DNA from 2 places in the Clostridium sp. 'deep sea' genome. Region 1 is predicted to be linked to the other one. Evidence: predicted binding sites of a transcription regulator. Region 1 holds the regulator's gene; the other holds the start of a gene.
The links. Region 1 encodes NrdR, which represses ribonucleotide reductase genes. Its sites were predicted from a motif close to CACNANATNTNGTG; they were not measured.
Positions count from the first base shown of each region.

Region 2: a site for NrdR is predicted at 1,480-1,493, ahead of IMX26_RS14785 (ribonucleoside triphosphate reductase). Genes of this name have one in related genera too.

Region 1 is NZ_CP063353.1:1,095,946-1,102,558, forward strand. Features, by position in the region: gene lspA (signal peptidase II) at 1-52, opposite strand, end outside; gene IMX26_RS05165 (YggT family protein) at 67-330, opposite strand; gene IMX26_RS05170 (YggS family pyridoxal phosphate-dependent enzyme) at 332-1,021, opposite strand; gene IMX26_RS05175 (HlyD family efflux transporter periplasmic adaptor subunit) at 1,026-2,267, opposite strand; gene nrdR (transcriptional regulator NrdR) at 2,347-2,817, opposite strand; gene IMX26_RS05185 (YlmC/YmxH family sporulation protein) at 2,888-3,124, opposite strand; gene IMX26_RS05190 (hypothetical protein) at 3,296-4,159, opposite strand; gene IMX26_RS05195 (stage II sporulation protein R) at 4,355-4,960, opposite strand; gene sigG (RNA polymerase sporulation sigma factor SigG) at 4,968-5,747, opposite strand; gene sigE (RNA polymerase sporulation sigma factor SigE) at 6,106-6,613, opposite strand, start outside.
Region 2 is NZ_CP063353.1:3,173,230-3,179,842, forward strand. Features, by position in the region: gene IMX26_RS14785 (ribonucleoside triphosphate reductase) at 1-1,416, opposite strand, end outside; gene IMX26_RS14790 (aminotransferase class V-fold PLP-dependent enzyme) at 1,569-2,735, shown strand; gene IMX26_RS14795 (methylated-DNA--[protein]-cysteine S-methyltransferase) at 2,728-3,099, shown strand; gene IMX26_RS14800 (helicase C-terminal domain-containing protein) at 4,028-6,031, shown strand.

The DNA.
Region 1 (6,613 bases):
ACTTAGTTAACCTGTCTAAGCCCCATACTATTATTGCTATTATATAAACCATGGTGTCTCCTAATACTATTTTATAAAATAGTTTTGTAATAAGTTAATAATCAACAAAACAATTAATGGTGCAAAATCTAAATACATAGAACCCACCTGTACTGGACCAATCATACGCTGAAACGGCTTTAGTGGTGGATCAGTTAGTTTTTTAATAGTCATTATAAAATTGTTTTGCCTTACGTTTGCAACATTAATTGTGGCAAACGAAAATAAAATTCGAATCAAAAGTAATACTGAGTATAAATCTAGTATTAAGCTTAAAATATTTTTTAACATTTTACCTCTCCTTATAAATTCTGTCTCCAAAAATTTTTGTACCAACTCTTACATACGTTGCACCCTCCATAATAGCCTGCTCATAATCACCACTCATACCCATAGATAAGTCTTTAAGAGATATGGATTTAGGTACTTTATTAAAAAGCGAATCTCTAAGCTCTCTTAATGCTCTAAAAACCTCCCTTACTTCACTTGGGTTATTAGTTTGAGGAGCTATTGTCATTAAACCAAGTACTTTTATGTTGCTATAATCACTGATTATATCACAAAAATCTAGCACTTCTGTGGGATTTAGTCCATGTTTGCTTAACTCACCACTTACATTTACTTGTATTAATGATTTTACTATTATATTTTTTTGTTTAGCACGTTTATCTACTTCTTTTGCTAAGGATAACCGATCTAAACTATGCAACAAACTAATTTTATCGACAATATATTTTACTTTATTTGTTTGCAAACTACCAATCATATGCCAATTTACGTTAGGTAACTCGGGCACTTTTTGCTGTAGCTCTTGTACTTTATTTTCACCAAAATCTAAAATACCACAATCTATAGCTCTTTGAATATCAGCAATGGCCCTGGTTTTAGATACAGCAATTAAGGTTATATCATTAGGGTTTCTACCACTAGCTCTCGCAGCTTTCTCTATTTTTTCCCTAACTTGCAAAACATTTGTACGCACCTAATTACCTCCTTACATAAGATGTATCTTTTAGGATTTTTATACCATCTTTTAGGCTCTTAATTAGTATTTTATCTGTAAGTTCCTTAAGTATTTCAACCTCTACCTTTTCATATACTTTACCATTTTTTTGATATACATAGGTCTTATCATCTATTTTTTCGAGTGCATTTTTGGGTATTTCCATACCCTCCACTTGCTCTGTTGCTAATAAAACTTGGTTATATCTAGTTGTAATAGTAGGCTTTTCATTTACTTGAAAATAAAAATAAACATACTTTTTCTCAGCCACAGAGTTAAGAAATACTACTTGAGTATTTTCTTCATTTACTTTAACTGTAAAGTTATTAGCATTTAGAAAATTCTCACATTCTTTTTGGGGCACTCTAGCAATTATGAACCACTTATCATTGGCTATAACTTTAGCTATTTTTTGTTCTTTAACTACAGTGTCACCATCCTTTGCTGTACTAAAACTTTGTTTTTGTAAAAACCATTCATGATCGCTTAAAGGAAAACTATCGGTAGCGAACTTTTCTTCAAGATTATCTAGTGTATAACTAACAATACCAGAACTCTTGGCAATTAATTCATCTTTTAGGTGGTCGTAATCGGTTTGAGCAATGTTAAGCTCTTCTTTTAGCTCTAAATATTTTTGCTTTTCACTATCAGTTTGATTTTTATCTTTGTAAAAGCTATTCATAACCTTTTGAATCTCGTCCATAATTTTAGTCGTACCAGCAGTACTTTTATAGCTACGGTAATATCTATAGCTTTTTATTAAGCTTCTCACAGTGTTATGCATTGTCTCTACATCTGTAACTTCAGTTGTTGTTGTATATTTTGAAGAGTCATAGTCTTTAAGCTTATTATTAAGATCATCTATTTTTTGCTTAAGCTCTGCTTCTTTTTCTTCGTTAACTACATTAGCAATTGCTTGTCCACTTGTTACGTTTTGTGATTCTTCAGCAACTAAATGGAGAATACCATCATTAGTACTAGTTATTATATGGCTGTTATAAACAAAAGCACAGTCTACGGTTAACTCACTACCCCAAGTTATTTTATTTAGGGTTATTAAAGAATTACTAAATAAAGATTTAACTGCAGAAAATATTAATACTATAGCCAAGATTAATACAACAATAAATGCTATTAATTTTATTTTTATTTTCTTTTTCTTTTTTTTTCTTCTTGAAACTGGTCTACGGGGTCTATATGAAACTGTTTTAGTGGATCTCCTCATATTATTTCCTCTTTTTTTAGTAATATAATAATGCATAATTTAAAATCCCACCAAAAATATAAAAGGTAGGATAATTATTTTATTCGTTGTTATCTTTTTTTTTCCTCAGTAATTGGTCTAACTCTTCTTTAAAACGTTCCAAATCTGCAAATTTACGATATACACTAGCAAATCTAACATAAGCAATTTCATCTACAGTTCGAAGCTCGTCCATTACAGCCTCACCAACAAGATCCGAAGGAATTTCTTCAGACATTATATTACGTAAATTTTGCTCTATTTTTGTAGCTATTTCTTCTATTTTTGAAACAGAAATTGGGCGTTTTTCACAGGCTTTAATTAATCCATGAACAATTTTGTTTCTGTTAAAGGCCTCTCTACGTCCATCACTTTTTATTATCATGATTGGAAGTTCATAAATTCTCTCATATGTAGTAAACCTTTTTGTACAGTCTAAACACTCTCTTCTTCTACGTACAGATTGTTTATCTTCTGTTGTTCTGCTATCTATTACTTTTGTTTCTTCACACAAACAAAATGGACAACGCATAAAACTTCCTCATTTCATACTCTTTATTAAATATTATAAAGTTTTTAATGGGTATTGTCCATGGTTTGTATTAGTGTTGCTCTCTATTAATAAGTACTGCGTCTTTTCCGATCTTAATAATGCTATTCCAAGGCACTACCCTTTCGTCATCTTTAGCAAAAAATGACATAAAAGAATTGTCAGTACCCACTACTAAACCAGTTATAAAACCAGTACTAAAATCAACATCTAAATCTATAACATTACCTAAGCGTTCACCACTTTGTATATCAATAACAACTTGTGATCTTAAAGAAGATAATTTCAATGTTAAACACATCCCATTCATTAAGCTCATTATTAATTCTTAATAATTAATATTCGGATAGTGAAGAGGCTATGACAATACTGCTATAGTTGTTTACATGCAATTATTAAACACTAGTTAGGAGTAGTAGAGAGTTGCTAACTCATTTAATATAAATTAAAGATTCATGAGTTAATTCTTAATACTTTTAATTATTTTAGTATTTATAACTATGGCAGCTAAACTCATAACTACAAAAACCATTACATATGGAATAAACTCTTCTAAGCTAATTAATATTCCATATGAGTGTTGAAATATTGATTGGGAAATAACAATTAACCCCACTATTGCATTTAAGGTTAATAACGTTGTTGCAAATAAATAACCAACTGGTTTCTTTTTGTAAACTAAAAATGCCGTATAAAATGCACATGGAGCTATGATTCCAATGTCTAATATAAACGTTGGTTCAGTGGTATTTATGCCTATTACACCTGGTGGATTACCAGTTTTTAAGGATCCAATTATTTCAATTAACCATACAAATACAGATAAACCAGCCAACATTAAAAATATTATTACACTTTTATGGGGTATATTTAATATAATACTATCTTGCATTCTTTTTAGGTCAATATTATTTATCTCAATTATAAATGTAAATAAACTTGCAGAAAAAAGCAGTAAATAAACAATAAACAATCTATTGTATGCTACAGCAAAGGAGATTGATGCCGAATAATAAAGGATACATGATAATAAACCCAAATGAAGAAGTTTTATTTTAAGTGAATTCTTCTTGGATAGTAAAACTGTAAGAGTAAACAGAGGTAATACAATAAGTAACATTATAGCATCTGTTCCTTTATCTATTGCAGCTTTAAAATAACTCTCATTAGCATAAATACCATTGCCAAAAATTTTAACAGTATCTCCATTAACATTTTCTACGTAAAATGATTTGCCTTCATCGGTGTAAAATAAACCAAAGGAAGTTGTTATTATGGTAAGTAGTATAATTAAAATTGATAAAATAATAATGCTTTTCTTCATATTTAATTACCTCATAGTTATCTTTTAGTATTAGTGCTTAATTTTAGACTGCTTACTTAAAATTTAGGCACTATTGTCTTTAAAACTAGTATAAGGTATTTTACTGTTACAATAAAGACTTACTTATTTAAATATTAATGTCTTAGTTAGTCTTTTATAATAAAAATGAGAGCTATAATTAGCCCTCATTTTGCTTTATGGCAATTGGTAAAACATTAAAGCATTTTTACATACTTCATATGCATTTAAGTCTTGTTGTTTTAACCACTCTAAGATTTTTAGTTTAAAAACTATTTTTTTACTATCATTTATTTTTAATACTGTATTTTCGTTTAAACACTGGGTGGGATAAGCTACACACCACCAATTTTGTCCCTTTGCGTCTCCTATTCGGACATTAAGCGAATTATATAGTCCACTAGGTAAAATAAACCCTTTTTCCAAATACATTTTAGCAGGAAGATTGGTTTTACCAAATTGAATTGATACATTTTGACTTAATCCTAATGCCTTTAAGGTATCGTTAGCAACTTCTTTAATTTGGTTAAGTTTTGTTGAAATAAATGTTGCTGCCTCGGTTGGTGATAGTAAATTTATTTTTTGCTCTTTAAGCCAGTTTAACACTTCATCTCTAACTAAGAGTTTGGTTGTTTTCGCTTCATTACTTAAATCACTAGATATGATATGTAACCTTATAATATCATTATATTTACTATTGTTTGTTATACGTTCAAAAGATAATGTTATAACTATAGCAATTACAACAATATATGCTAAATACTTAAAATACTTCTTTTTCATAATCTCCTCACACGCTTATAAATTTTTTCATTCTATTTAAGGCATTTTTTTCAAGCCGTGACACCTGAGCCTGACTAATACCTATCTCTTTGGCAACCTCCATTTGGGTTTTTCCAGAGAAAAAGCGCATTTTTAGAATCTTTTTTTCTCTATCGTTTAGTTTTTGTAATGCTTCTCTAATTGCTATTCCTTCTATCCATGTTACATCTTTGGATTTTTCGTCTCCTATTTGATCCATTATAAAGATAGGATCTCCCCCATCCTGATAAATGGGATCAAATAATGATACAGGCTCTTGAATAGCATCTAGTGCTAGGTTTATTTGCTCAGCTGGGACTTCTAATACCTCGGAGATTTCATCTATAGTTGGTTCTCGTCGATTTTTGGTTACAAGCTTGTCTCTAATTTGCAAAGCCTTATAGGCTATATCTCTTAAAGATCTACTAACTCTAATAACGTTGTTGTCGCGAAGATATCTCCGAATTTCACCAATAATCATTGGTACAGCATAAGTAGAAAACCTTACGTTTTGTGATAAGTCAAAATTGTCAATTGCTTTGATTAACCCGATACATCCAACTTGAAACAAGTCATCTGGGTTTTCTCCTCTATTGCCAAATCTCTGTATAACGCTTAATACGAGTCTCAAGTTGCATGTTACTAGTCTCTCGCGGTTTTCTTCTTTACCATTTTGGAGGTCTACGAATAATTTTTTCATTTCTTTATTGCGTAGAACAGGCAGTTCTGATGTGTTTACACTAGTAATTTCAACTTTATTAAGTTGCATTGGCAATCCTCTCTCTCTCAACAATTGTTATAAGTATTGGCGTAAATATTTAGAGATATACCAAAAAAAAAGCAACCTTTTCGGTTGCTTTCTAAATATGTGATGTTTATTTTTGCAAATTTTCAATTTACAATTTTTATACTTATTAATTTATATTGGTACTACAATGCTTTTAGTAACTATTTAGCGAGACTCTAAATTATAAAAACAAGAAGAATAAATTCAATACCAATATATTACATTTGGTATCTTTAATAGCCAATATTATATTTACAGTTAATTAACTGACATTATTTATTAGCCTCCCCTAAAGGGAATAAAAAAGCAACCTTATGGCTACCTTAATACTTAGTTATTACTAACTTATCTTTTCCATTTCTTGTTTTAAGCGTTTTATAATACGCTTTTCTAATCGTGATACATAAGACTGAGATATGCCAAGCTGGTCTGCTACTTCTTTTTGGGTGGCACAATTAATACGATTTATACCATATCGCAATTCAATTATTACCCTCTCTCGTTGTTTAAGTGAGGTTAATGCTTGTTCTAAAAGCCTTAAATCAACTTCATTCTCAAGATTTTTATAAACTAAATCTCCCTCAGTGCCAACTAGTACATCGGAAAGCAGTAATTCATTACCATCCCAATCAACATTAAGGGGCTCATCTAGTGATATTTCAAAACGACGTTTATTATTACGTCGTAATAACATTAGTATTTCATTTTCTATACAACGTGAAGCATAGGTAGCTAATTTAATCCGTTTTTTTACATCAAATGTATTAACAGCTTTTATTAGTCCTATAGAACCAATGGAAACCAAATCATCAATAGGGATACCTGTATTATCAAATTTACGAGCTATA
Region 2 (6,613 bases), 1.8 Mb from region 1:
CTGTTCTTTTATATTTCTTAAATAAAACTTAGCATAAGGATATAAACCATTATTGGTCATATTCTCTAATATTTTTCGTTTAATTTCTAAACTAGTACACGCTATATTCATTAACTCATTTATTCTGTTTAAAAACTCACTTTTTGTAGTTGCCATATATCCTATGCGAGGCATGTTAATTGTAACAACACCAATAGAACCAGTTAATGGAGCAGCTCCAAATAAACCACCACCACGTCTTCTTAGTTCTCTATTGTCTAGTCTTAAGCGACAACACATGCTTCTAACATCATCAGGATCAAGGTCACTATTAATAAAGTTAGAGAAGTAAGGTAATCCGTATTTCATAGTCATTTCCATAACTCTATTTATCATAGGGTTTTCCCAATTTAAATCACTCGTAATATTATATGTAGGAATAGGGAAGGTAAAAATTCTTCCACTGGCATCTCCTTCAGTCATAATCTCACAAAATGCTTTATTAATTAAGTCAATCTCATCTTGAAACTCACCCAGCTTTTTATCTTGTTCAGTTCCCCCAACAATAGCAGGTAGTGAAGCTAAAGATTTAGGGCACTGCAAATCCATAGTAATGTTTACAAAGGGAGTTTGAAAACCAACTCGTGTTGGTACGTTTAAATTAAAAATAAACTCCTGCATAGCTTGTTTTACTTCTTTATAACTTAATTTATCATAAAAAACATAAGGGGCTAAATAGGTATCAAAATTACTTAACGCTTGGGCTCCAGCAGCTTCTCCTTGTAGGGTATAAAAGAAGTTAACAATTTGTCCTAAAGCAGTTCTAAAATGGCGTGGTGGTTTGCTTTGAATTTTTCCTTCTACTCCTGTAAAACCATTTTTAAGTAAGTCACCTATATCCCAACCACAACAATAAACAGATAATAAACCGAGGTCATGAATATGAATATCTCCTTCTAAATGAGCTCGACTAACCTCATTAGGATATACCTTTTCAAGCCAATAACGTTTAGTAATTGTAGTGGCTATATGATTATTTAAACCCTGCAAAGAGTATCCCATATTTGAGTTTTCTCTTACATGCCAATCATTGTCTTGAATGTAGTCATCTATTAAACTTCCAATACTTAAGATTGATTCTTTTAAATTCCTAATCTCTTTACGTTGCTTTCTGTAGAGAATAAATGCCTTAGCAGTACGAGCATGTCCTAATTCTATTAAAGTTTTTTCAACAATGTCTTGAATTTCTTCAACAGTTGGAATATCATTAAATTGGTTAGACCTTTCGTACGTGTCTACAACCTGGCGAGCAAGCCTTATTGAAAGCTCTCGGTTATGACCTCCCACAGCCCTTGCGGCTTTAAAAATTGCTTCTGCAATTTTATTAATATTAAAGTCTACTTCTCTTCCATCTCTTTTAATAATTTTTGTTATCATCGGCATCGTCTCCCTAAATAATTGATTAGTGTACTATATATTGTACCTTATATGATGCTAAGCCACAATATATAGTATTAAATATATTTTTTGAAATTGTATTTTAATGTTATAATATGTTGTAAGAACGCTTAACTTCAGAGGGATAAAAAATGAAAAAATATTATTTAGATAACGCTTCAACCACTAAAACTAAGCCCGAAACTGTTTATGATGCAATAAATAATACATTAAGAAACATTGGCTGCAGTCCAAGCCGGGGTAGCTATTATTGCTCACTACAGGCTGGTCGTTTAGTGTTTAAAACAAGAAATAAGTTAGCAAAACTTTTTAATGTAGAAGATAGTCGATATATAGTATTTACACCTGGTATAACTTACTCTATAAATACTGCCTTAAGGGGTTTACTTAATGAAGGTGACCATGTTATAACAACCTGTATGGAGCATAATGCTGTAAGCAGACCATTAAGAACCCTAAAACAGCAAAAAAACATAGATATAACATGGATCCCTGCGGACACTAATGGCCATATAAATATAAGTGATGTAGAAAAAGCAATATTGCCAAATACTAAGCTTATGGTTGTTAACCATGCTTCTAATATAATTGGCACAATCTTGCCTCTGGCAGAAATAACAGCTATTGCAAAAAAACATAATATATACACTATTGCTGATTGTGCTCAAACTGCAGGTTACTGTGACATAAACTTTACGCAGTTAGGTTTAGATGTATTAGCTTTTACAGGACATAAAGCTTTATATGGACCACCAGGAACAGGTGGTATGGTATTGAGTAAAAGAGCAGCAAAAGAAATGAGACCACTAATAGTAGGTGGTACAGGAAGTAGTTCAACAAAACAATTCCAACCAGATCATATGCCTGAAAAATTTGAGAGTGGTACCCAAAATACTGCTGGAATAGCTGGTTTAGGCGCTGGTGTACAATTTATCCTAGATACTAAAACAGAGATCATTAGAAAACATGAGCAACAGCTTTTACAGCAGCTTTTAACGGGTTTAAAGCAAATAGATAATATTAAAATATACTATTCTGGGGATGTGAAACAGCAAGTTCCTACAATATCCATAACTATAAATAATCTAGAGATGGGCGAGATGAGCATTGTTTTAGACGAAAAGTATGGCATAATGACTCGCTCAGGGGTACATTGTTCTCCTTTATCTCATAACTCAGTAGGAACCTTAAAGACAGGTACTATCCGTTTAAGTATAGGCTACTTTAATACAGCCGAAGAAATAACATATGTAATAAAATCTCTTAAGGATTTAGCCCAAGGAGCACCAAGTGAATAAGTATTACCTCAAGCAGCAAATGCCTTGGGGAGAGATAGCTATAGTTTTTAATGATACTAAACAAATTGAATACGTTTCACTTTGTGGAGATTTGCCCCAGAATGTAATTAAAGCAACTTGGTTAGAGTTATCAATAAAGCTACAGAAATATGCAAATGGAGAACCAGTTGAGTTTTTAGAGCGTTTAAAAATAAATCACTTACCTAATTTTACTCGCAATGTTTTACTATGGTTGCAGCAAAACTGTAGATATGGTGAAACAGTTACCTATGGAGACATTGCTAAAGCTTTAGGTAAACCAAAATCAGCAAGAGCTGTAGGTCAAGTGATGGCCAGAAATCAACTACCACTATTTGTACCCTGACATCGGGTATTGGCTAGCACGGGTGCTGGGGGATTTTCAGCTAAAGGTGGCTTAACATTAAAACAGCAAATGCTTAAATTAGAGGGTTATAGTTTGCATTTATAATCCCAATTAAAACTAACATAATACTAAAATAAGATATAGATTATCATGTAATTGGCATGAAATTGAAAACAATATTTTAAAATCATTTAAAAACCATTAAAATAAAGCAAAAAAATAGTTTTATAATTTAGATTTAGCCATATAATATATAGTGTGGTCAAAATTTCGAAACTAAAAAAAACTTAAAATAAAAAGAGGAATTTTGAGATAACTTGTTTAATATACCAATAAGAAAATAATATATAATATTGTAAAATTAAGCATATTTGTAAAAAAGGGTTACTATGCTGTAACATAGTAACCCATACCGAGGGTTAATCCCTACGCACCAGTTAGACTTTACAAATGCAAAAGACCGTCCTGTTGCAGTCAGGGCGGTCTCTTTTTATGTAAAAAGTAATATTATCTCTTACGAGCTGCAATTACCAAGCCAATGATACCAATGACCAGCATCAAAATTTGATAATCTGTCATTAGAATCACCTCCCTATAAAATAAGGAGCGCTAGACCAACCCTGCGGTACTTTAATAGTAGCATATTAATAATTTCTATACAATGCTTAATTTGCCAAATATAAACATATGGTTTTTATTGCCAATTTTTCTGTGAATAATGTCAAATAATGACATCTAAAATACTGTATTAAAAATAAATAAAACATTTATTATCTAAATGGTTCATTAAAAAAGGCGAAAATATTTTCGCCTTTTTTATGCAATTTAGGTCAATATTCTGGTAAAATATAATCATAGTAAAGGGGGCACATAAATGTGAACCCTGTTTGCAACTGTATCAAAAAATCGTTAACACTGGAGCGATAACATGCATGTTAAGGCTGTAAAACAAAAACTAGAAAGTTACTTAAATCAAATAAAATCTTTTTTTCCAAACTATGAGGATCGCCCTCAACAGTACGAAATGATAAGGGCAATATTAAATGGAATATATAAAAAAAAGCATATATTAATTGAAGCAGGAACAGGAACAGGCAAATCCTTAGCATATATTCTGGCTTTATTATCTATCATTAAAGCTAATGAATTAAAAGAAAAAGCGATTATATCTACTTATACTATTAACCTTCAACAACAGCTTATAGAAAAAGATATACCTTTACTGCAAAAAATACTAGATGAAGATTTTAAAGTAGCTATAGCTAAAGGTAGAAGTAATTATTTGTGTCAAAATAGAGTGATGAATGTACTAAATAGTATAGCAGGATTATTTAGTACCGCTGAGGAAGCCCTAAACTATCGGGAGTTATTAGATGAAGTATATGATGGCTCTGGACTTAGGGTTGGGGATCGTGCAGATTTAACTACCTCAGTAATGCCTAGTGTTTGGAATGAAGTATGCTCTAGTAGAGAAACCTGTTTAGAAGATAGCTGTCCTTATGAGTTTAAATGTCAGTTTAAAAAAGCACGTAAAGAGCTTCATAAAGCAGATATAGTAATTGCTAATCACGCCTTGTTTTTTGTAGATTTAATGTTAAGAGGAGATACAACTCAAGAAGAAGGCGGAATACTACCTACCTACGACTACGTAGTGTTTGATGAGGCTCACCATGTAGAAGATGCAGCAACAAGTGCCTTTTCTATAACGGTAGACTCAAAAAGCGTTAATCAGCCAGCAGCATGGCTACAAAACATGTTAAAGCGTGAAGTTGTACGCACAGCCTTAACTGAATGTGGCTATACCTTAAATCATGCCGCACAGTTAAATCAGCAGTATTTTGCCAAATCAAATGAGCTGATGCAGAATATAGAGAAATTAAATGGTAGCTCAATGAGTAAAAGAGTGTCACCATTACAAATTAAAGAGGTTGAAAATAGTTTAAATGATACGCTAACAGAGCTTATAGAAATTACAGATAAAATGAGTAATAACATGGCAATAGATGAAACTACTGCAGCAGAAATAGAAAGGTTGCGCCTTAATTTTCAGGGCATAGCTGATAATATTGATTTTGTATTAAATGCCAAAGGTAGTGACTATGTATATTGGGTTGAATCACGCAATTATCCAGCGGCCTTTGCTGCTCCCTTAAATATTGCTGAAATGATGAATGAAAGAATATTCACCCATGAAACCCCAATTGTATGTACTTCAGCTACCCTAGCTGTGCCAGATATGAACTACTTTGCTTACCGAATGGGTGTCGAAAACTATAACTCCAATATAATATATTCACCATTTAATTATGAAAAACAAGCAAAACTAATAGTACCCAATGATGCTTTGGAACCAGACTTTAATAATATAAATAAGTATGAAAACTATATAGCTAACACTGTGTTAGAGGCACGCAACAAAATTAAAGGTGGAATTTTCGTATTATTTACATCTTATAAAATGTTAGATAGTGTTCATAATTTAGTTGCAAGCAAACTTTTAGTAGACAATAAAACTATTTTAAAGCAGGGTGAAACATCACGAAGCGAGCTAATAAGAAAATTTAAAAGTGATGGTGACGCCATTTTGTTTGGTACTTCATCTTTTTGGGAGGGTGTAGATGTAGCTGGTGATAGCTTAAGGTGCGTTATTATCACTAAATTACCATTTCCAGTTCCAGATGATCCTTTGGCTGAAGCCCGAATGGATAAAATAAAAGCAACTGGCGGCAATCCCTTTGGCAAATATATGTTACCTCAAGCAGTACTACATTTTAAACAAGGTTTTGGCAGACTGATAAGAAGCAAAAGTGATAGCGGCCTAGTTATTGTTACTGATAAACGACTTGTTTCAAAACGTTATGGCAGTAATTTTATAAAAGCATTACCTCAAATATCACTAGATAATGAAATTAAAGATATTAAGCCCCTGTAGGGGTAAACATGCAAAACGTTACAAATAATTGTACCTATGTAGGGTAAGAATTGCATGCGTACCGCCGTAGGTTAATGAGTAATATTACCATAATAATATCTATAATAATACCTAAACCCATTACAAAAACAGCAACTATTTTCATGAAAATTGTACCCATGTAGGGTACGCATTGCATGCGTACCGCTGTAGGTTGATGAGTAATATTACCATAATAATATCTATAATAATACCTAAACCCATTACAAAAACAGCAACTATTTTCATGAAAATTGTACCCATGTAGGGTACGCATTGCATGCGTACCGCCGTAGGTTAATGAGTAAAACCCATAATAATACCTAAACCCATTACAAAAACAGCAACTATTTTCATGAAAATTGTACCCATGTAGGGTACGCATTGCATGCGTATCGCCGTAGGTTAATGAGTAATATTACCATAATAATATCTATAATAGTACCTAAACCCATTACAAAAATAGCAATTATTTTTATGAAAATTGTACCCATGTAGGGTACGCATTGCATGCGTACCGCTGTAGGTTAATGAGTAAAACCCATAATAATTACCAAGGAGAAA